One region of the Synechococcus sp. MIT S9220 genome, then DNA from elsewhere that is predicted to be linked to it. Evidence: predicted binding sites of a transcription regulator. Region 1 holds the regulator's gene; the other holds the start of a gene.

The links. The regulator HrcA, encoded in region 1, represses chaperone genes, less so after heat shock. The targets are predictions, from matches to a motif close to TTAGCACTCNNNNNNNNNGAGTGCTAA.
Region 2: the regulator HrcA is predicted to act here: its motif matches at 2,654-2,680, upstream of groES (co-chaperone GroES).

The regions. Positions count from the first base shown of each region.
Region 1 is NZ_CP047958.1:2,183,289-2,193,555, reverse strand. Features, by position in the region: gene SynMITS9220_RS12150 (N-acetylglucosamine-6-phosphate deacetylase) at 1-22, opposite strand, end outside; gene purE (5-(carboxyamino)imidazole ribonucleotide mutase) at 55-642, shown strand; gene SynMITS9220_RS12140 (AI-2E family transporter) at 753-1,850, shown strand; gene cysC (adenylyl-sulfate kinase) at 1,831-2,478, opposite strand; gene SynMITS9220_RS12130 (translation initiation factor) at 2,544-2,870, opposite strand; gene SynMITS9220_RS12125 (class I SAM-dependent methyltransferase) at 2,909-3,868, shown strand; gene trpB (tryptophan synthase subunit beta) at 3,908-5,158, shown strand; gene SynMITS9220_RS12115 (heat-inducible transcriptional repressor HrcA) at 5,175-6,167, opposite strand; gene SynMITS9220_RS12110 (rhodanese-like domain-containing protein) at 6,278-6,628, opposite strand; gene SynMITS9220_RS12105 (DUF3352 domain-containing protein) at 6,706-8,343, shown strand; gene SynMITS9220_RS12100 (histidine phosphatase family protein) at 8,321-8,821, shown strand; gene SynMITS9220_RS12095 (citrate synthase) at 8,849-10,039, shown strand; gene nuoH (NADH-quinone oxidoreductase subunit NuoH) at 10,064-10,267, shown strand, end outside.
Region 2 is NZ_CP047958.1:1,905,532-1,915,798, forward strand. Features, by position in the region: gene SynMITS9220_RS10635 (ammonium transporter) at 1-335, opposite strand, end outside; gene groL (chaperonin GroEL) at 582-2,216, opposite strand; gene groES (co-chaperone GroES) at 2,291-2,602, opposite strand; gene atpD (F0F1 ATP synthase subunit beta) at 2,822-4,285, shown strand; gene atpC (ATP synthase F1 subunit epsilon) at 4,364-4,774, shown strand; gene SynMITS9220_RS10660 (CapA family protein) at 5,296-6,351, shown strand; gene SynMITS9220_RS10665 (M23 family metallopeptidase) at 6,348-6,914, opposite strand; gene SynMITS9220_RS10670 (30S ribosomal protein PSRP-3) at 7,462-7,983, opposite strand; gene SynMITS9220_RS10675 (HAD family hydrolase) at 8,100-8,849, shown strand; gene SynMITS9220_RS10680 (aminopeptidase P N-terminal domain-containing protein) at 8,863-10,215, opposite strand.

The sequences.
Region 1 (10,267 bases):
GCACATCGGTGATCCGACGCATGCGGTTGGGCCGGCTCAGGCCGGTGCGGGACGATGGCAGTCTCGCTGTCCTTCCGGTTCTTGCCTGTGGCCGAGTTGCCATCCCCCACCATTGATCCAGGTTCGGTGCCCAGGGTTGCCGTCATCATGGGCAGTGATTCCGACCTCCCCAGCCTCCACCCTGCCGTCGAGGTGCTGGAACAGCTGGGGGTGGCGGTGGAGGTACGCGTACTCTCGGCGCACCGCACGCCTTTGGAGATGGTCAGCTTCGCCCAGCAGGCTCGCCAGCGTGGGCTGGCCGTGATTGTGGCCGGTGCCGGTGGCGCAGCTCATTTGCCTGGAATGGTGGCCGCACTGACCACCTTGCCTGTGATTGGCGTACCGGTGCAGAGCAAAGCACTGTCAGGCGTCGACTCATTGCATTCGATCGTGCAGATGCCCGGTGGTATTCCCGTGGCCACGGTGGCGATCGGCGGAGGTCTGAATGCAGGCTTGCTGGCTGCACAGATCCTTGCCGTCGAGGGTGGTGCGCTGGCGGAACGTCTGGAGGCCTACCGCCAGCAGCTTCATGACACGGTCGTTGAGAAGGACGCCCGACTGAAGGATCTGGGCAGTTGTGACTATCTCGGGCGAATGACTTGATCCCCGGCCATTGCCGACCTTCGCTATTGCCGCCAGCCGGCATGTTTGGTGCCATGAGGTGAGTGCCGTTTTCAAGCTGAGCTCCTTTTGATCTGCACCTCCTTCAAGCCATGACGTCTTGGCCAGCCTGGATTCGCTGGGGATTGGTGCTGCCGTTGCTGACCCTCAACCTGTTTGTGATCCGTCAGCTCCTCCTGCCACTGGCTCCCTTCCCAGGACTGTTTCTCACCGCCGCGCTGATTGCGTTTCTGCTGGATATTCCCTGCCGCTGGCTCACCGGTCGAGGGATGCGCCGCTGGGTGGCGATCGTGCTTGTCACTCTCGCCACGATCGGGGCATTGGTCTTCGCTGCGCTGACCCTGGTGCCGCTGCTGATTGAGCAGCTTGGCCAGTTGATCAATGCTCTGCCTGGATTGCTCTTGGCGGCCCAGGAGTGGGTGAACCGTCTCCAGGAGTGGGCCGCAATCCGTGGTCTGCCCACGGAGTTTGGTGATCTCAGCAGTGATCTGCTCTCCCGTGCAAGCTCCGTGGCCAGCCAGCTCAGCCAGAGCTTGCTCAGCATTCTCGGGGCCACACTCGGCACCACGATCAACACGGTGATCGTGCTGGTGTTGGCGGTGTTCTTCCTGATCGGAGGTGAATCGATCACGAAGGGTCTGGCCCGCTGGCTTCCGGATGCCTGGCGTTCGTTGGTGACCAGCACCCTGGCTCGCACCTTTCGTGGCTACTTCGGCGGGCAGGTGCTGCTGGCGCTGATCCTGGCCTTGGGTCAGATCGTGGTGTTCACCCTTCTCAAGATCCCCTATGGCGTGCTGTTCGCCGTGCTGATCGGATTCACAACCCTGATCCCCTACGCCAGTGCTTTGACAATCGTCGCCGTGAGCGGGTTGCTCGCTTTTCAGGATCCCAGTACAGGCCTAGAGACTCTGGTGGCTGCGATCGTGGTCGGTCAGATCGTTGACCAGGTCATTCAGCCGCGTTTGATGGGAAGCATCGTGGGCTTGCAGCCGGCCTGGCTGCTGATTGCCCTGCCCCTGGGAGCGAAGGCTGGAGACCTCTACGGCCTTGGAGAGTTGTTAGGTCTGCTGCTGGCGGTGCCTGTCGCCAGCTGCCTCAAGACGTTCGTGGATGCCTGGGCAGAGCGTCAGGGCATCCACGCGGTCGTCAGCAATGCGGTCGTTAGCGAGGTCAGCGCTGGGCAGGAATGATGTTCCGTGAGATCAGCTCGTTCACCACCTGATCCACGCAGTGCGCCAGGTCTGCTGCGCCGGTGTCGACGCATAGTTCCGGAGTGTCTGGTGCTTCATAAGGGCTGGAGATTCCCGTGAACTCCTTGATGTCGCCGGCACGTGCCTTCGCATACAGGCCTTTGGTGTCGCGCTGTTCGCACACATTCAGATCAGCGGCACAGAAGATCTCGATGAAATCTCCGTCGCTCACCAAGTTGCGCGCTTTGTCGCGGTCAGCACGGAATGGCGAGACGAATGCCGTCAAAACGATGGCACCGGAATCCAAAAACAGTTTGGAGACCTCACCAATGCGGCGGATGTTCTCCTCACGGTCGGCATCGGAAAATCCCAGGTCCTTGCAGAGGCCATGGCGGATGTTGTCTCCGTCGAGCACATAGGTGCTCAGTCCTCGCTCGAACAGGGCCTGATTGACCGCGTTGGCAAGCGTGCTTTTGCCCGCACCGCTCAGGCCTGTGAACCAGAGAATGGCGCTTCGGTGTCCCCGTTGTTCAGCGCGGGCTGCTCGATCAACCGATGCCTGATGCCAGGCGATGTTGGTGGAAGCACCCTGGTTGGTCAGCTGGCCGTGGCTGGACGAAGCGGTCATTGGGATCCGGCGGTCTGGGGCCGCCATTGTCCCTCAACTTGCATCTCTTTGAGCCTCGGTCAGCTTCAGCCCCCAGCGCGCTTGGGACGGTATCCCTCTTTGTTGAGCAGTTCCAGCGCGAGCTCCACCTGATCGCCCTGAAGTTCGATCAAGCCGTCTTTTGCGGTGCCACCGCTGCCGATACGTGTCTTGAGTTTCTTCAGCAGTGCTTTGAGTCCTTCTTGGTTGAGCTCCAGACCGCGGATCACCGTCACGGTCTTGCCGCCCTTCCCCCCACGGGTCGGCTGCACCCGAACGATTTGCTGGGCTTTCGCAGTGGGTTGCTTCTCGGGGCTGCTCGGCCGCTGCAGACTGTCTGTGTTGCTGAATTCCTGCCACCCGCCTTTCGGCATCGCTTCTGCGCATCCGACACCATCCTGCCGTTCTCGTGATGACCGACTCAGCGTCCACGCCTCGATGGGCTGACTCAAGCCAGGGCCTTGGTCGCTGGATCGAACACTTGATCGGTATTGCTCTGCTGAGGCGTCCTCTGTTTTTCCAGGCACGTCAGTTGATTATCCGAACGGCGGAACGCAACGGCATTCCCTGGAGAGTCCGTCGCCGTGAACTCAAGAAGGCTGCAGCACCGTTGTTGTCGAGCAGCATCACTCCAGGCCTGGTGCCGCCCGCCTACTACGTGGCGCGTTTTCACGCCTATGAACAGGGCAATCTCTGCTGGCAGGCTGCTGCCGAAGCTGAGCAAGCCACCGATGCGATGGCCCTGCGCATCTGGCCGGACGAGGCGCTGGCACCGTCTGTGGCCCAGGCCCGTCTGCGGAATGAGATCCACCGCGCTTTGGCGCCGCTCCTGAACGGATCCATTGATCAGGTGCTCGATCTTGGCTGTTCAGTGGGAGTGAGCACGTTGTATCTCGCAAGCTGGTTGGCTGAGCGGGCAGAGCAGCGCCAAGAGCCCGCACCTCGGATTCAGGGCCTGGATCTTTCCCCCGACATGCTCGCAGTGGCTCGTGTGCGGGATCGGGAGGGACTCGTGGATGGCTGGTTGCATGCAGCGGCGGAGGACACCGGTCTGGCGGATGCGTCCTTTGACCTGATCAGTCTTCAGTTCGTTTGCCATGAGCTGCCTCAGGATGCGACCCACGCCGTGCTGGGGGAGGCTGCTCGGTTGTTGCGGCCAGGAGGTGCTCTGGTGATGGTGGATCAGGATCCCGCCTCCTCCGTGCTTCAGCGCCTTCCGGCGGCAGTCGCCACATTGCTCAAAAGCACCGAGCCCTATATCGAGCAGTACTTCAGCCTCGATATGGCTGCGGCCCTGCGGACGGCAGGGTTCCGGAATCTTCAAATCAGTGCCTGTGATCCACGGCATCGCGTGATTGCCTGCTTACGCTGAGCCAACGCTTCAAAGGCCGCGCGCGCGGTCAGCTGCACCTTGACCAGCACCCTGCCACCCAAGCCAACCGCTCAGGATCTGGCCGTCAGCTCCAGGCCTGCCTCCTCCGGTCGTTTCGGCCGTTTCGGTGGACAGTATGTGCCTGAAACGCTGATGCCTGCCCTGGCTGAGCTGGAGACGGCCGCGGCTGAGGCCTGGAAAGATCCGGCTTTCACCTCAGAGCTCAACCGCCTGCTGCGCAACTACGTGGGCAGGGCCACACCTCTCTATGAAGCTGAGCGGCTCACAGCCCATTACCGCCGCAGTGACGGCGGACCCAGGATCTGGTTGAAGCGTGAGGATCTCAACCACACCGGCGCCCACAAAATCAACAATGCGCTCGGGCAGGCGTTGCTGGCCCTGCGAATGGGCAAAAAGCGAATCATTGCCGAAACAGGAGCTGGTCAGCACGGGGTCGCGACGGCCACGGTCTGCGCTCGCTTCGGCTTGGAGTGTGTGGTGTACATGGGTGCTGAAGACATGCGCCGTCAGGCTCTGAATGTGTTCCGCATGCGTCTTCTTGGTGCCAGCGTTCAGCCTGTGACCGCCGGCACCGCCACGCTCAAGGACGCCACCAGTGAGGCCATCCGTGACTGGGTTACGAATGTGGAGACCACGCATTACATCCTCGGGTCAGTGGCAGGCCCCCACCCCTATCCAATGTTGGTTCGCGACTTTCATGCAGTGATCGGAGAGGAAGCCAGGGACCAATGCCAGCAAGCGTTCGGTCGTTTGCCGGATGTGCTGATGGCTTGCGTTGGTGGGGGTTCCAACGCCATGGGTCTTTTTCATCCCTTTGTGGAGTGCAGCGATGTACGTCTGATCGGAGTTGAGGCAGCCGGTGATGGCGTCGCCACAGGCCGTCATGCCGCCACGATGACGGAAGGCAGGGTCGGTGTGCTTCACGGTGCCATGAGCCTTTTGCTGCAGGATCAGGACGGGCAGGTCCAGGAAGCTCATTCGATCAGTGCCGGCCTGGACTACCCCGGAGTTGGGCCTGAACACAGCTACCTGCGCGAGATTGGCCGGGCCGAATACGGCGCCGTCACCGACGCTGAAGCGCTCCAGGCGCTTCAACTGGTGAGCCGACTGGAGGGCATCATTCCTGCCCTCGAGACAGCGCATGCATTCGCCTGGCTTGAGACCCTCTGTCCAACGCTGGCGGATGGCACTGAAGTGGTGTTGAACTGCTCTGGTCGTGGTGACAAGGATGTGAACACGGTCGCCGAGCAGCTTGGCGACGCACTCTGAAGATTCAGAGCATGTCTCAGCTGAGTAAGCGCTCCAGGGTGACAGCAACGGAGTTGACGGCCGCACGAGCGGTCGCGTAGGCCATCCGCATGGGGCCGATCAGGGCAACCTGGCCCACGCCTCCGTCACCGCTGCGATAGCTGGCCTGGACGACTGAGCAGCGGCTCAATGCTGTCTCAGGATGCTCCTGGCCGATCCAGACGCGTCCGTCGGACCAGGCAGGTGCGGGAACAAACGCTGCCGGGTCACTGTCCATCAGGTCGAGAAGAGGCCTCACCCTGGCGCTGTCACTGAATTCGGGTTCAGCCACGAGCCGCGACACCCCATGCACTAACGGTGCCTGCTCGATCGGGCGTTGGAAGGGATTGCCGTTCTCCAGCGCGTCCTGAAGTGCCCTTCCGCAGGATTGCAGCTGCTGTGGCAGACAGCTCCAGTCCAGCTTTCCGGCCTGCACCAGTTGGTCTGAGGTCCAGCGTTCTAAGGCTTCCACCTGACCGGCACTGCCATGGGGCAGCCGCAGATTGAGGTGATGGGCCTGGCTGGAATCGCCCACGAGCATCACCAGCAGGCGGTCTTCACTGCGCACCAGGCGAATGGTTCTGAGATTGCTCTGGGATCGTTGCGGCGGGCTGATCAGGCTCATCAGACCTGTGAAATCCGTCAGCCGGCGTGCCAGCTGCAGCAGCAGGTCATCCAGTGCCGCCCAGCGCAGGCTCAGCTGGGTCAATTCCCGCTCCAGGTGATGGGCACCCGCACCGGGTTCGGGCAGAAGGCAGTCCACATAGTGGCGGTAGCCCTGGGGGCTGGGCACGCGACCCGCTGACGTGTGTGGCTGGGTCAGGAGTCCACGCTGTTCCAGAGCTCCCATGGCCGAACGCACCGTGGCCGAACTCGCTTTGATTCCGAATCTCTGCACTAAAGCGCGACTGCCCACCGGTTCGATGGTGTCGACATAGTGGTGGACCGTGGCCTGAAGAACCTCCTGCTGTCTTCGGGGCAGCGGCTTCACGGAGATCACCTTGCGGATCGCGATCTTACGAAGAATCAGTCAGGGAGATTGGTTCCTGTCATGAATGCATGCCGTTCGGCTGACTGGCGCGCTGATCAGTGGCAGGGCGTTCAGTAGCGCGGCACTGCGGGATCCACCACAACGCTCCAGGCGTCAATGCCACCCTCAAGGTTCCAGACGTCCAGGGATGGTCGATTCTCGAGCAGCCAGCAACCGAAATTCCAGCTGCGCACACCGGCATGGCACAGCACCACGATCGAACCACCGTTTGGCAGCACGTCATCAATGCTCCCCATCCAGTTTTCAGCATCACTGAGGGGCAGATGCTTTACCGGGTGCGGAAATGGAGCGATCACCAGTTCCTGCTGCTCCCGCACATCCACAACGGTCAGATCGGTGTTGTCGTTGAGCCAGTCGTTCAGTTCGCTGGCTTTGAGGGGTTTGGGGGTGGGTCCATTCATCGCTTCAGTCTGGCTTTGGGCTGGCACAGCACCATGGATGGATAGAAGATGAGCACCATGTGCTTCACCGCCTGTTCATGAAAGGGCGCTCGTTCCTGTTGGCTCTGGTCGCTGTGGCGATGGTGCTGCTCACCCTGGCGCTGGGTGTTTGGTGGGCGATGGCTCGTCAGAGCCCGCTGCGGATCATGGACCGGCCACTTGAACTGCCCCGCGCAGCACGGTTTATGCCAAGTGATGCAGCCCTGACGCTGCACTGGCTGGTCGACTCGCGTCAGGTGCCTGCTTACGCCCAGGCCGTTGCGCCCGTTCGCCAGCGCCAACTGGTGAATGACAGCACCCGTCAGCTCAGAGATGGTGCCTTTGCTCTGGCCGGCCTTGACTTCAGCACTGAGCTGGCCGGCTGGATCGGGCCCGAGGTCAGCTTTGCAGTGCTTGACGCTCCTGCACAGCAGTCCGGGGAACAACCGAAGCAGGGTTGGGTCCTGGCACTGTCCAGCCGCGATGAAGATGGGGCCAAGCGCTTTCTGCAGCGTTTCTGGCAGACCCGAAGCCTGGCAGGCACCGATCTGCAGATCTCCCGCTACCGCGGTATGGGACTGATCAGCGGTCGCGGTGCCCTGCTGGGAAGAGATCCCCAACCGATCGCCACGGCCTTGATCGACGACGATCTGCTGTTGCTGGCTTCAGGGCGAGGCGTGCTTGAACAGGCGCTGGATGTCTCTCAACTGGACAGTCAGCATCAGCTCGGAGACCCTGTTCTGGCGGCTGATCTGCAGAGCTTCGGTCGTGGTGCTGCCGTTCTGATTGCCACCCCTGGTGCGATGGACCGCTGGCTGGGGGTCCCCTCAGCGATCACTGCCCGTGAAGACCTGCAGGGGCTGGTGGCATCGCTGACACCGCAGGGCGCTGATCTGGCGCTTGATGCCGTGGTTCACTTCCGTGAGCCTCTGATTCCCCGGATGTCTCAGCTGGCGGACAGCGATGTGTTGCTTAGAGATGCCGGTGGTGATGCGGAGACAGTCGCTCTGCTCACGAATCCTGCGGATCTTCTGGCTGCCGATGCCAATGAGCCCCTGGCTCAGTGGATCGCTCCCCTTCTGCGGCAGTCGATCGAATCCCTGTCGACCGGGGCCGCGGCTGCGGTCGCCGGCCTCGATGAGGGGCCCATGCTTTGGCAGCAAGGGCCGCAGGGCTGGGTGTTAGGCACCCGGCCGAATCGTCCCGATCCCGAAGTGGTGGATCAGCGACTTCAGGGGCTTGGGTTGACAGGCTCCACTCTCGACAGCGAAGGCCAACCTGTTCAGGTCTGGACCCGTCTGGCTCGTCAACGACGTCGAGGAGAGGAGTCGCTGCAAGCTGAACTTGCTGTCGCTCTGGAGCGGCACACCGGTGTGAACTGGTGGGCAGAGACCCTCGATGGTTTGCGCCGTCGCGGTGAGAGTGGGGACCTGATGCAGCGACAGCAGCAGCTGCAGGAGCTGCAGTTCGCGAGTCAGTCAGTGCTGTCTCAGCAACTGGCACTCGCTGCGGCGCCAAGCCGCTTGCACCTGGGTCAGTGGCGACCCTGGGAGCTGGTGCAGGGGGTGGCAGGTCGATCACTGTTGCCAGCTGTGAAAGGTTTAGCTGTCTCTGCTGGGGCTGACCCGAACGCCACCTCCGTTCAGGATGAACGTGTGAGCAGCTTGCGTCTGCGTGCGCGACTCCAGCTCGGTTGATCTTCTTCTCCTGCGCCATGGCATTGCCGCAGAACGGGTCTGCGGCCGTGATCATCCCGATCGCCCCCTGACCGATCGCGGCATGCGGCGAACTCTGGAGGTTGTCCGACAACTGCGGAGGCTGGATGTTCAGGCGGACACACTGATCAGCAGTCCTTACAGGCGATGCAGGCAGACCGCTGAGTTGGCGGTCCAGGCTGGGTTGGCGAAGTCGATCCGTCTGGATTCAGCCCTGGAGCCAGGCGGTGACCCGTGGCCGTTGGTCTCCCGCGTGTCCGGCTGTTGCCTGTTGGTTGGCCATGAGCCAGATCTGAGCACTCTTGCGGCGACGCTGATCGGAGCACCCGCCAGCAGCCTGCGCTTGCGCAAGGCGGGATACTGCCATCTCAGTTGGCAGGCTGACCTGAGCGATCCTCGGGGTCAGGCTGAACTGCAGGCATTACTCAGGCCTCGTCTTTTGCTCCCGCGCTCCGTTTAAGTTGCCCTTGCGCTGAAGCGGAGGTTGGTGAGTCAGAACGATGGTGCCGAGATCCGTCATGAGCGAACGGGTCTGGTGTTCCGCCCCGGACTTGAGGGGGTGCCTGCCACCCAGTCGTCCATCTGTGACATTGATGGTCATGCAGGCTGCCTGTCCTATCGCGGCTATCCCGTCGACGATCTGGCCAACCACTGCAGCTTTCTGGAGACCACATACCTGCTGATCTGGGGGCAATTGCCCACTCCTCAGCAGTTACGCGACTTTGAGGACGAAGTGCAGATGCACCGACGCGTGAGTTTCCGCGTCAGGGACATGATGAAGTGCTTCCCCTCCGATGGGCATCCGATGGATGCTCTGCAGTCCAGCGCAGCGTCTTTGGGTCTGTTTTATTCACGTCGTGCCATCGACGACCCTCAGTACATCTATGACGCGGTGGTTCGGCTGATCGCCAAGATCCCGACCATGGTCGCCGCCTTTCAGCTGATCCGTAAAGGCCAAGATCCCATTCAGCCCAGGGACGATCTGGCGTATTCCGCCAATTTTCTCTACATGCTCATGGAGCGTGAGCCGGATCCCATGGCCTCAAGGATCTTTGATCAGTGCCTGATCCTGCATGCGGAGCACAGTCTCAATGCGAGCACTTTCAGTGCCCGCGTCACCGCCAGCACACTCACCGATCCTTATGCGGTCGTCGCCTCAGCCGTCGGCACGCTGGCTGGTCCCCTTCATGGCGGGGCCAATGAAGATGTCCTGGCGATGCTCGAGGAGATCGGCACACCAGATCAGGCCGCAGGCTATCTCGATGAGGCCATGGCCAGCAAGCGCAAGATCATGGGATTCGGTCACCGTGAATACCGCGTCAAAGATCCTCGTGCGGTGATTCTTCAGGCTCTCGCTGAAGAGATGTTCGAACGCTTTGGTCACGATGAGATGTACGACGTGGCCAGAGCTCTGGAGACAGCGGCGGAAACCCGTCTCGGCCCAAAAGGGATTTATCCCAATGTGGATTTCTATTCCGGACTTGTTTACCGCAAGCTGGGTATTCCCAGAGACCTGTTCACGCCGGTCTTTGCCATCGCAAGAGTGGCCGGATGGCTGGCTCACTGGCGTGAACAGCTTGGTGCCAATCGAATCTTTCGGCCATCTCAGATCTACACAGGCAGTGATCTGCGCCAATGGACGCCACTGGAGGCCCGAGTTCCAACCATCACCACTTAAGTTACATTCATCACACCTTTGCTCATGGTGACTTTCCTCGCCACCAGCGCACCGGCTCTGGTCAGTCCAGGCCTGGATCTGGAACGAAGTTTCAGTCAAGCTCTCGAGGGCTTTGGACTGTCTGAGCAGGCAGCTCGCTTGATCTGGCTTCCACTACCCATGCTGTTGGTGCTTGTTGCAGCAGTGGTGGGGGTTCTCGTCACCGTTTGGCTTGAACGCAAGATCTCA
Region 2 (10,267 bases), 280 kb from region 1:
GGGACGTTCTCCAACATGGCGAAGGAGAAGGGATTGCCAATGACGGCATTCAGAGCTCCGCCGTCGGAGAAGGCAAGACTGAATCCGAAGCTGACCCACACCAGCGTGGCGATGCCCATCATCACGAAGCTCATCGCCATCGTGTTGAGCACATTGCGAGCTTGAACGAATCCTCCGTAGAAAAACGCCAATCCAGGAGTCATCAGCAGCACAAGTGCCGCCGAGGTGAGGATCAGAGTGTTGTCGGCAGCCGAAAGTGAGGCATCACCTGCGTACGCAGGCAGCAGGGCAGAACTCAGCAGCTGAAATGCTGGAACCACCAAAAGGGCGATCAAAAATCGCCTCAGACGAGGCTGAAACACGTATTTTCAGTAACCCTCGATACCATTTCAGACCATCTGCGCCAAAAACTGTTCACTGCGAACATTTTGAGAGGCGTGGAGATTGGAGGCGTCCAGAACCGAGACGTCGACAAAAGCGCCACGTGCCGCCTGAATTCAATCCCGAGCTGGCAACAAAAAAGCCCCGCAACAGCGGGGCTTAACAAGCCGCCGAGGCGGCTTTGATCGAGAAGCTGCGACTCAGTAGTCGAAATCGCCACCGCCCATGCCGCCACCGGCTGGTGCGGCGTCTTTTTTCTCGGGCATGTCAGCAACGATGCATTCGGTGGTCAGCACCATGCCTGCGATTGACGCAGCGTTCTGCAGACCGGAACGCGTCACCTTGGCGGGATCGACAATGCCGGCAGCCAGCATGTCGACATAGTCACCGTTGGCCGCGTTGTAGCCATCATTGAAGTTCTTGGCCTTCACGTTTTCAGCCACAACAGCACCGTTGACACCTGCGTTCTCAGCGATGCGCATCAGTGGTGCAGTCAGAGCGGCAGCCACAATGTTGGCTCCGATCAGCTCCTCTCCCTCCAGGCTGGACGATGCCCACTGCTCGAGTGTGGGAGCCAGGTGAGCCAGGGTGGTGCCACCTCCAGGAACGATGCCTTCTTCAACAGCAGCCTTGGTTGCGTTGATGGCATCCTCAAGCCGAAGCTTCTTGTCCTTCATCTCGGTTTCGGTGGCAGCACCCACCTTCACCACAGCAACACCACCGGCGAGCTTGGCCAGTCGCTCCTGAAGCTTCTCCTTGTCGTAGGTGGACTCGGTTTCGTCCATCTGCTTACGAATCTGCTCACAACGCGCTTTCACTGCCACGTCATTGCCTTCGGCCACGATCGTTGTGGTGTCCTTGTTGATGGTCACGCGACGGGCAGTGCCAAGCATCTCGATCTTGGCGTTCTCAAGCTTCAGACCGGCGTCTTCAGTGATCAATTGACCATTGGTCAGCACAGCCATGTCTTCCAGCATGGCCTTGCGGCGGTCACCAAAACCGGGGGCCTTCACCGCAGCCACATTCAAGACACCGCGCAGACGGTTCACCACCAAAGTGGCAAGAGCTTCCTTCTCGATGTCCTCAGCGATGATCAGCAGAGGCTTGCCAGTGCGAGCAATCTGCTCGAGCACGGGTACGAGATCCTGCACGAGGCCGATCTTTTTGTCGGTGAGCAGGATATAGGGCTCGTCCAGGACGGCTTCCATTCGCTCAGTGTCGGTGGCGAAATAGGGAGAGATGTATCCCTTGTCAAAGCGCATTCCCTCGGTGACCTCCAGCTCGGTGGTCATCGACTTGCCCTCTTCCAGGGAAATCACACCTTCCTTGCCAACTTTGTCCATGGCGTCGGCGATCATCCGACCCACTTCCTCGTCGTTACCAGCGGAAATGGTGCCCACCTGGGCGATGGCATTGCTATCGGCAATCGGCTTGGCGTTTTCTTTGATCTTGTCGACCAGAAAATCCGACGCTTTGTCGATGCCCTTTTTCAGGGTGATGGCATTGGCACCGGCAGCAACGTTGCGCAGGCCAGCCTTGACCATGGCATGGGCAAGAACGGTCGCAGTGGTGGTGCCGTCACCAGCTGCGTCATTGGTCTTGGATGCAGCCTGACGAATCAGAGCAACACCAGTGTTCTCGATGTGGTCTTCGAGTTCGATCTCTTTGGCGATGGTGACACCGTCATTGATGATCTGGGGAGCACCGAACTTCTTTTCAAGAACAACGTTGCGACCTTTAGGGCCGAGAGTCACAGCAACGGACTCGGCCAGGATGTCAATGCCCTTTTCAAGAGCGCGGCGAGCGTTCTCGTTGTAAATGATGCGCTTGGCCATGGGGGCGGAAATGGATGGAAAGGAATAGTTGGTGACTACCGACCTGTCTCAGGCGCGTGGCAGTCAGGAGCCGGTCAGTTGACGATGGCGAGAATGTCCTTCTCGGACAGGAGCACGAACTCATCGCTTCCGAGCTTGATGTCGGTGCCTGCGTACTTGCTGTAGAGGACCTTGTCGCCGACACCTACTTCAGGAGACTGGCGGGAACCGTCGTCGTTGCGCTTACCAGGGCCAACTTGAACAACTTCGCCCACCTGAGGCTTTTCCTTCGCGGTGTCGGGGAGCAGGATGCCGCCGGAGGTTTTCTCCTCGGATTCTGAAACCTTGACGAAAACGCGATCGCCGAGGGGCTTAACAGTGGAGACGCTGAGAGAAACAGCTGCCATGGGTTCTTGCAGGAGCAGGGACAGTGCGCCGAAGCGCCGATGCGACTCGAGCTGGCACTCAAGGTCGTCGAGTGCCAACCTATGTCCGGGTTCTGCACTTCGGCCACGGGACAAGCGTGCGGGTGACCGAACCACTCCCCCCTCTCTCGCGACGGTGGTATCGTTGCCCCGCTCAGGAAGGGATAGCTCTAGACGCTTCCCTCTCACACCCCCTTACTTATGGCCGCTGCTGCTCCCGCCTCCGCCGGTACCAAGGGCGTTGTCCGCCAGGTGATTGGCCCGGTTCTGGACGTGGAATTTCCCGCCGGCAAGCTGCCCAAAATTCTCAACGCTCTCCGCATCGAAGGCACCAATACCGCCGGGCAGGCGGTTGCTTTGACCGCTGAAGTCCAACAGCTGTTGGGCGATCACCGTGTTCGCGCCGTTTCCATGAGTGCCACCGACGGACTTGTCCGTGGCATGGAGGCCCTCGATACAGGTGCACCGATTTCAGTGCCCGTCGGCGAAGGAACCCTTGGCCGCATCTTCAATGTTCTCGGCGAGCCTGTCGATGAACAGGGGCCGGTTAAATCCAATACGACAGCTCCGATCCACCGTTCAGCTCCCAAACTGACTGAACTGGAAACGAAGCCCAAGGTCTTTGAGACCGGCATCAAGGTGATTGACCTCCTGGCTCCCTATCGCCAGGGCGGAAAAGTGGGTCTTTTCGGTGGTGCCGGCGTCGGCAAAACCGTGCTGATCCAGGAACTGATTAACAACATCGCCAAGGAACACGGTGGTGTTTCCGTGTTCGGCGGTGTGGGTGAGCGCACCCGTGAGGGCAACGACCTTTACGAGGAATTCAAGGATTCAGGCGTGATCAACGCCGATGACCTCTCCAAGTCCAAGGTGGCGCTCTGCTACGGGCAGATGAACGAGCCTCCCGGCGCTCGCATGCGTGTGGGCCTCTCAGCTCTGACGATGGCCGAGCATTTCCGTGACGTGAACAAGCAGGACGTGCTGCTGTTCATTGACAACATCTTCCGTTTCGTTCAGGCCGGTTCGGAGGTGTCCGCACTGCTCGGACGGATGCCTTCCGCTGTTGGATACCAACCAACGCTCGGAACTGACGTGGGCGAACTTCAGGAGCGAATCACCTCCACTCTGGAAGGTTCCATCACCTCGATCCAGGCGGTTTACGTCCCTGCGGATGACCTGACTGACCCAGCTCCCGCGACCACCTTCGCTCACCTGGACGCCACCACGGTGCTGAACCGTGGCCTCGCGTCCAAGGGCATCTATCCCGCTGTTGACCCGCTCGACTCCACCAGCACCATGCTTCAGCCCGCTGTTGTGGGCGACGAGCACTACCGCACAGCTCGCAGCGTGCAGTCCACGCTTCAGCGCTACAAAGAGCTGCAGGACATCATCGCGATTCTCGGTCTCGACGAACTCTCAGAGGACGATCGCCGTACCGTTGACCGTGCTCGCAAGATCGAGAAATTCCTCTCTCAGCCTTTCTTTGTGGCTGAGATCTTCACCGGCATGTCCGGCAAGTACGTGAAGCTCGAGGAAACCATCAGTGGTTTCAACCAGATTCTTGCTGGTGAACTGGATCACCTTCCTGAACAGGCTTTCTACCTCGTTGGCAACATCGACGAAGTCAAGGCCAAGGCTGCAAAGATGGCCGAAGAAGCCAAGTGATGGCATCTGGGGCATGAAATTCATGCCCCAGTCCCTTTCATTTTGAGCCCAAGCTTTTAACCCAAACACTCCATATCCATGTCCCTCACCCTCCGCGTGCTGGCACCAGACCAGAGCGTGTTCGATGGCTCTGCTGATGAGGTCATTCTCCCCAGCACCACTGGGCAGCTGGGCATTCTTCCCGGCCACGTTTCACTTCTTGCAGCGCTTGATGTGGGCGTTTTGCGTGTCCGTGCGGACGGCGGCTGGAAATCCATCGCCCTGATGGGTGGGTTTGCGGAAGTGGAAGCGGATGATGTCACCGTGTTGGTGAACTCCGCTGAACTGGGAAGCTCGATTGATGGCAGTTCTGCTGAAAGCGAACTGCAGGCTGCACGTAGCGCAGTCAGCAAATTGGAAGGCCAGCCAACCTCGCCTGAAAAAGTGAAGGCCCAACAGAGCCTTAACCGCGCAAGAGCTCGTGCACAAGCAGCTATGAACCAGAAATAATTTAGCAACCAAAAAATCTTCATGATCAATTTAACCGGGAGATATTCCCGGTTTTTATGCATTAATTTCAGGCAATAGACTTTGATACTATGCTAGTTCTCTTAATATCAATCAGCAGCCTTGTCAGTTAGAGACATGCATTAAAGCCTGCCGCCAAGATGCCTAAAGCATCATCAACGAAGAACAAGTTACAAAGATTTTGCCACCCTTCTCATCAACACGATTACCAATACTCTAACCCCAAGAAAAAATCAACTGATATTCTTAGTCGAACAAGCGGCAAGAATCTTGATCCGAATAGAAAAAGCAGATCAGAATAAGCAAGCCTCTATACAGCAAGAGCTCATACGAGACGCGGCAAGCTTGGCATATAGTTTTAGAAAACAGGCCTGAAACTCATGAGCAACCACCAGCCATAAAAGTGATTACCAATGAGACCCTTCAACTCAAAGGATCTCTTATTCACGCAATTCTCGGCAATAGGCAATAAAATAATCAAAAGCCATTCAAAATTACTACGCATGAAATCTAAACTGAAACTTGGCTTAGCGCTTAGCACATTTATAATTTGTGGGTGCGTCACAACTTCGCCATCCTTAACTGCAGAGACTGACATATCAGACTTTTACGAAAAAGCAGCTCCTAACGAAAACAGCAGCAAAGCCATTGAATTTACGTTTACTGCATTTGGTGACTCGGGATGGGCAAAAACACATACAAGCCGGCCAATCTATGAAGGCGGCTTTAAACAAGCCTTTAAGCGATTTGACCCTAACAAAACCACACTTGGAGACATTAATTACATTAACTGGGAAACAAGCATTGGCACACATTGCGAGCAATTCTGGAGCAAGTTATCTCCTAGCACCTATGCATTCTTAACACACCCCAAAGAACTTGAAGATACCATTGACCTTGGATTCAATGTTATTGGATTGGCTAACAATCATACCTTTGACTGCCTTCGCTCAAAAGAAGGCAACGGACCATTGCAAACCTATAATTTCGTCAAATCAATTCGAAGCCAAAATCCAAACATTGCCCTGAGTGGAGTTTACGAACAAAGGTTTCAAGAACCCATACAGAGCAATATCAAAACAAAACAAGGGATAGTCCCAATCACATTTGCGAGTGCTTATGTAGGAGGCAGCCAAAGCCATTGTGCAAATATGCTCTGTGTACTCAATTTGGGAGCAATCAAAAAGTCTTTTACTGACACGAGCAGGCTTAGAATTCTCGCCTTACACAGCTGGGATAAAGCAACTCACGCTAGGTTAAAAGCTGTATTAACAACCATGATTCAAGAAAATATGATTGATATTGGCATAGGATCTGGTCCTCATATCAAGGAGCAGATTAAAATCGTAAAAACAAGCCAAGGAAATAAGATACTGGCAACAAGCCTTGGCAATTTCATTCATCCAAGCCTTTCAGCGCAAGCAAAAAATGTAGCTCTTCAATCAATCTGGAGCTTTAATGAACAAACAAAAACCTTCAAGCTTCTAGAAGCAAATGGGATAAAGATCAGCTGCGACGGAGGCGAGTGCGTCAACAAAGGCAGGCAACGTGTCTTTTAAACATTATTCTGAACATTCATCTTGCCCAGAAATATTTCTGGATCCAGTGCGATTCCCTTTGGATCTCTAATCTCAAAATGGAGATGAGGACCAGTACTTCGCCCAGTATTTCCCATTTTTGCGATCACATCACCCCGAATAACAGCCTCACCAACTCGAACAAGAACCTCATCGCAATGCGCATAACGAGTCCTGTACCCATCAGGATGCTGAATTTCGACCATCAGCCCATAGGCACCTAAATACTCTGCGAAAACCACACGCCCAAACCGTGAAGCATGAATTGCTGTTCCAATGTGATTAGCAATATCAATTCCTGAATGATGCCGAGACCAGCGTGGCCCAAAGCCCGAGGTGAAAACACCTGAAGCAGGTAGAGAATAGGCCTTCAGCGACAACTCATTCAGGTAGTCGGCAAAGGATGCAAACGAACAGACTTGAGCAAGTGAATCGGGCGCCTCTCCAAAGCTTGCAGCAGCCCAAGCAGATTCAAGCAGCGAGGCAGAAGCAACTTCGACTGCGGCAGACTCATTAAAACAATGCTGCTCAAACAAAGCGACCATGGATCGCTTATTCAATAGTGGGGAAGAAGCCTGAAATACATTTTTCCCGCTCTTGCCGAGGAGGTCTGATCTCTCAGAATTCTGAATCCTTAATGGAGCGAGTCTGTTCAAAATCTCCATGCTTGATGTCACTGCGAATGTTGCAGAGGAGAGCCCAAGCGCGAGAAAAGAAGAGAAAGAAATCAACCCATTAAAAATATTTCGTGAGAGTGTAACAGACTATTGCGGAGATCCGACGTTCAAATTCGCGAGGATTGGTGATCAATATCACCATCGAAGAATCAAGCAATCATTCTGATGAATGGCGGCATCAAAACCCACTCATCGAAGACCCACCTTGAAGCAACACACTATTCCAGGCTGCAGGCAACAAGAGCCAAGCATCGCCGCAAACAATCAATTCAAATCAGCGTCGAGCAGGCATTCCGAATCATCCAATCGTTGCGACAAAGACTGCATGAAAATCTCCCTAAAAACGATTTCTCGACATAAAAAAAGCAGGCAATTGATTGCCTGCTGAACTCGACACAATGCTGATTGAGCTGAATCAAGCGGTACCGCAGAAGGTCACATCGGGGAACTTGAGCTTGGCATCGTCCAGACTCTTGCCCTTGCCCTCTTCCTGCCAGTAATTGATCACTTCAGTGGCTTTGTTCAACACCTCAACACGTTCGTTATCCGTGATCCAAGACTTGCCTTCGAGCTCACTTTTGAGAGTTTCCCAGGCGTCTTCACGAGGCCAGAAGAAATAGGCCGTCAAAGGACTGGGCCCGCCACCAACAATTTGATCAACGGCAAGCGCCACGTTGTCGGGCAACCAGAGAATCTTCAGCAGGAAGCGTCCCTCATCAGCCTTCGGGGTGTATCCCGATGGCACACCATCAGCATCGATCGTGGCTGATGCCAATGCAGCACTGCCGCCACGCATCACTGGACGACCTTCCTTCGGCTCCTGCTGCTGATCGGCCTCTGCGCTCTTAGGAGTCTCCGTGCTCTGAGGAGCCTGATCAGCTGCTGCTGCCTCGGTAGCGACCTCTTGGTCGACGGCAGCGCCTTCGGAAACCGTCATGGTGTCAGCGCTCAAGAATCAAGGACAAAGAACTAACCTACCAGCCGCCAAAACCCATCCCCCTGGACCGGCACGCATCCACCAGCCAGCTTCTGCTGTTCGATATCGACGGAGTGATCCGTGATGTGTCTGGCAGTTATCGCAAAGCCCTCCAGGCAACCGTTGAGCACTACAGCGGCTGGCTGCCGGCTCCGGCCTGCATTGATGCTCTCAAGGGCGAAGGACGCTGGAACAACGACTGGGATGCAAGCCTCGAGCTGCTGCGCAGGCACGGCACATCACTGCCAGCCAGGCACGACCTGATCGATGTCTTCAGCAATTTCTATTTTGGCGGCGATCCCGATGGCGATCCAGGCGCATGGACGGGGTACATCAGCGATGAACCCTTACGGGTACAACGCGACTTCTTTACCGCGCTGGACCAGAACGGCTGGGGTTGGGGTTTCGTGAGTGGCGCGGAACCTCCCTCGGCACGCTTCGTGCTGCAGCAGCGTCTGGAACTGGTCAATCCCCCCCTGATCGCCATGGGCGATGCCCCTGACAAACCTGACCCCACAGGTCTTGTGCAACTCAGCGACAGACTTTTACCCCGTCGCAGTGGAGGCGTTGTCGCCTACCTGGGTGACACGGTTGCTGATGTTCAGACTGTTCTCAACGCCAGAACCCAACGACCCGATCGGCAGTGGATCAGTCTCGCAGTGTCACCACCACATCTTCTGCCCGGAAGTCAGGAACGAAGCGCTTATGAGCAGCAGCTGATGTCCGCCGGTGCGGATCTGATCCTGCCCAGTACTGAAGCAGCGATCCAATGGTCGAAGGGCAGCCAAGGAGCTGACAGCCATGGGCACTCAGCGTCCATTCGCTGACGCAGTCCGACCGTTAGCGCTCCATGTCTGCAACCGCCTTGAGAGCTCCGGCAGTGAGTACTTCATGACCACAGGAGACGTCCTCAAGGTCCCTGACCGCGACATCGTCCTCAATGCGGATACCGATCCCCTTCCAGCGCTCGTCAATCGCAGGCTGTCCTTCGGGAACCGCAAGACGGTCACTGATGTAGAGACCAGGCTCCACCGTTAGGACGATGCCTGGTTCCAGCTGCACATGATGCTCGCCGAGCCGATAGGCACCGACGTCGTGAACATCCAGCCCGAGCCAGTGGCCAGTTCGATGCATGTACAGATGCCGGTAGCTTCCCTGCTCGATCAAGCCATCCACCTCTCCCACCAACAGTCCCAGATCCACAAGACCCTGCACCAGAACATGCACAGCCGCGTCATGCACGTCCTCGGCGGTGTGACCGGGTTTGACCATGGCAATCGCTGCTTCCTGTGCCTCAAGCACCAGGGAATAAAGCTCCCGCTGCTCTCCACTGAAACGGCCGCTCACCGGAAATGTCCGTGTGATGTCGCCGTTGTAGTAGTCGCGGAGGGAGCAGCCGGCGTCAATGAGCAGGAGATCCCCGTCCTGTAGGACTGCACTGTTGTCGATGTAGTGCAGCACGCAGGCGTTGTCGCCGCCGGCAACGATCGAGCCGTAGGCGGCTCCACGGGCTCCCAGCTCGAGGAAATGCTGTTCGATCAGAGCCTGAATTGTCCGCTCGGTCATTCCGGGATGCACGGCAGCCCTGGCCAGCTCATGGGCGGAGGCGGAGATCCTGCACGCCTCACGGAGCCGTTCCAGCTCAGCGGGTTGCTTGCGCAAGCGCATCCGATGCAGCAGCGGGCAGGGCGCCACCAGAGCCTGTGCGGCACTGCCGGTGCGTGAAACCCGATCGAGCTGCGCACCCCACGAACGCAACACCAGAGGTTCGATCGATGGATGACTACCAACACGAAAGGCGATGCCTTCCGCACCATCGAGGTACTGAGGAAGCAGGGCATCGAGCTCCACGCGCGGATGGGAGAGATCAGCTCCGAAGCGCTCCACCGCACCCTCACAACCCCAGCGCCGACCGGTCCAGACCTCAGCAGCAGGCTCGCGGGGATTCACGAAGAGCACAAACCGCTCACCCTCAGGGCGATGTGGCAGGAACAGGGCCACGGCATCGGGCTCATCAAACCCTGTCAGATACCAGAAATCGCTGTTCTGGCGAAACGGCCACTCCGTATCCGCATGGTGTGTGACCAGCGTCGCGGCAGGGATCACCGCGGCGACCCCGCCCAGTTCAGCCAGGAACCGCTCACGCCGATCCGCGAACAGCTGAGCATCAAAAACAGGGGCGAGATCAGCCACGACAGAGACAGGGCACCGGAGAAACGTCAGGATGGCAGTCAAAGCGCCCGAG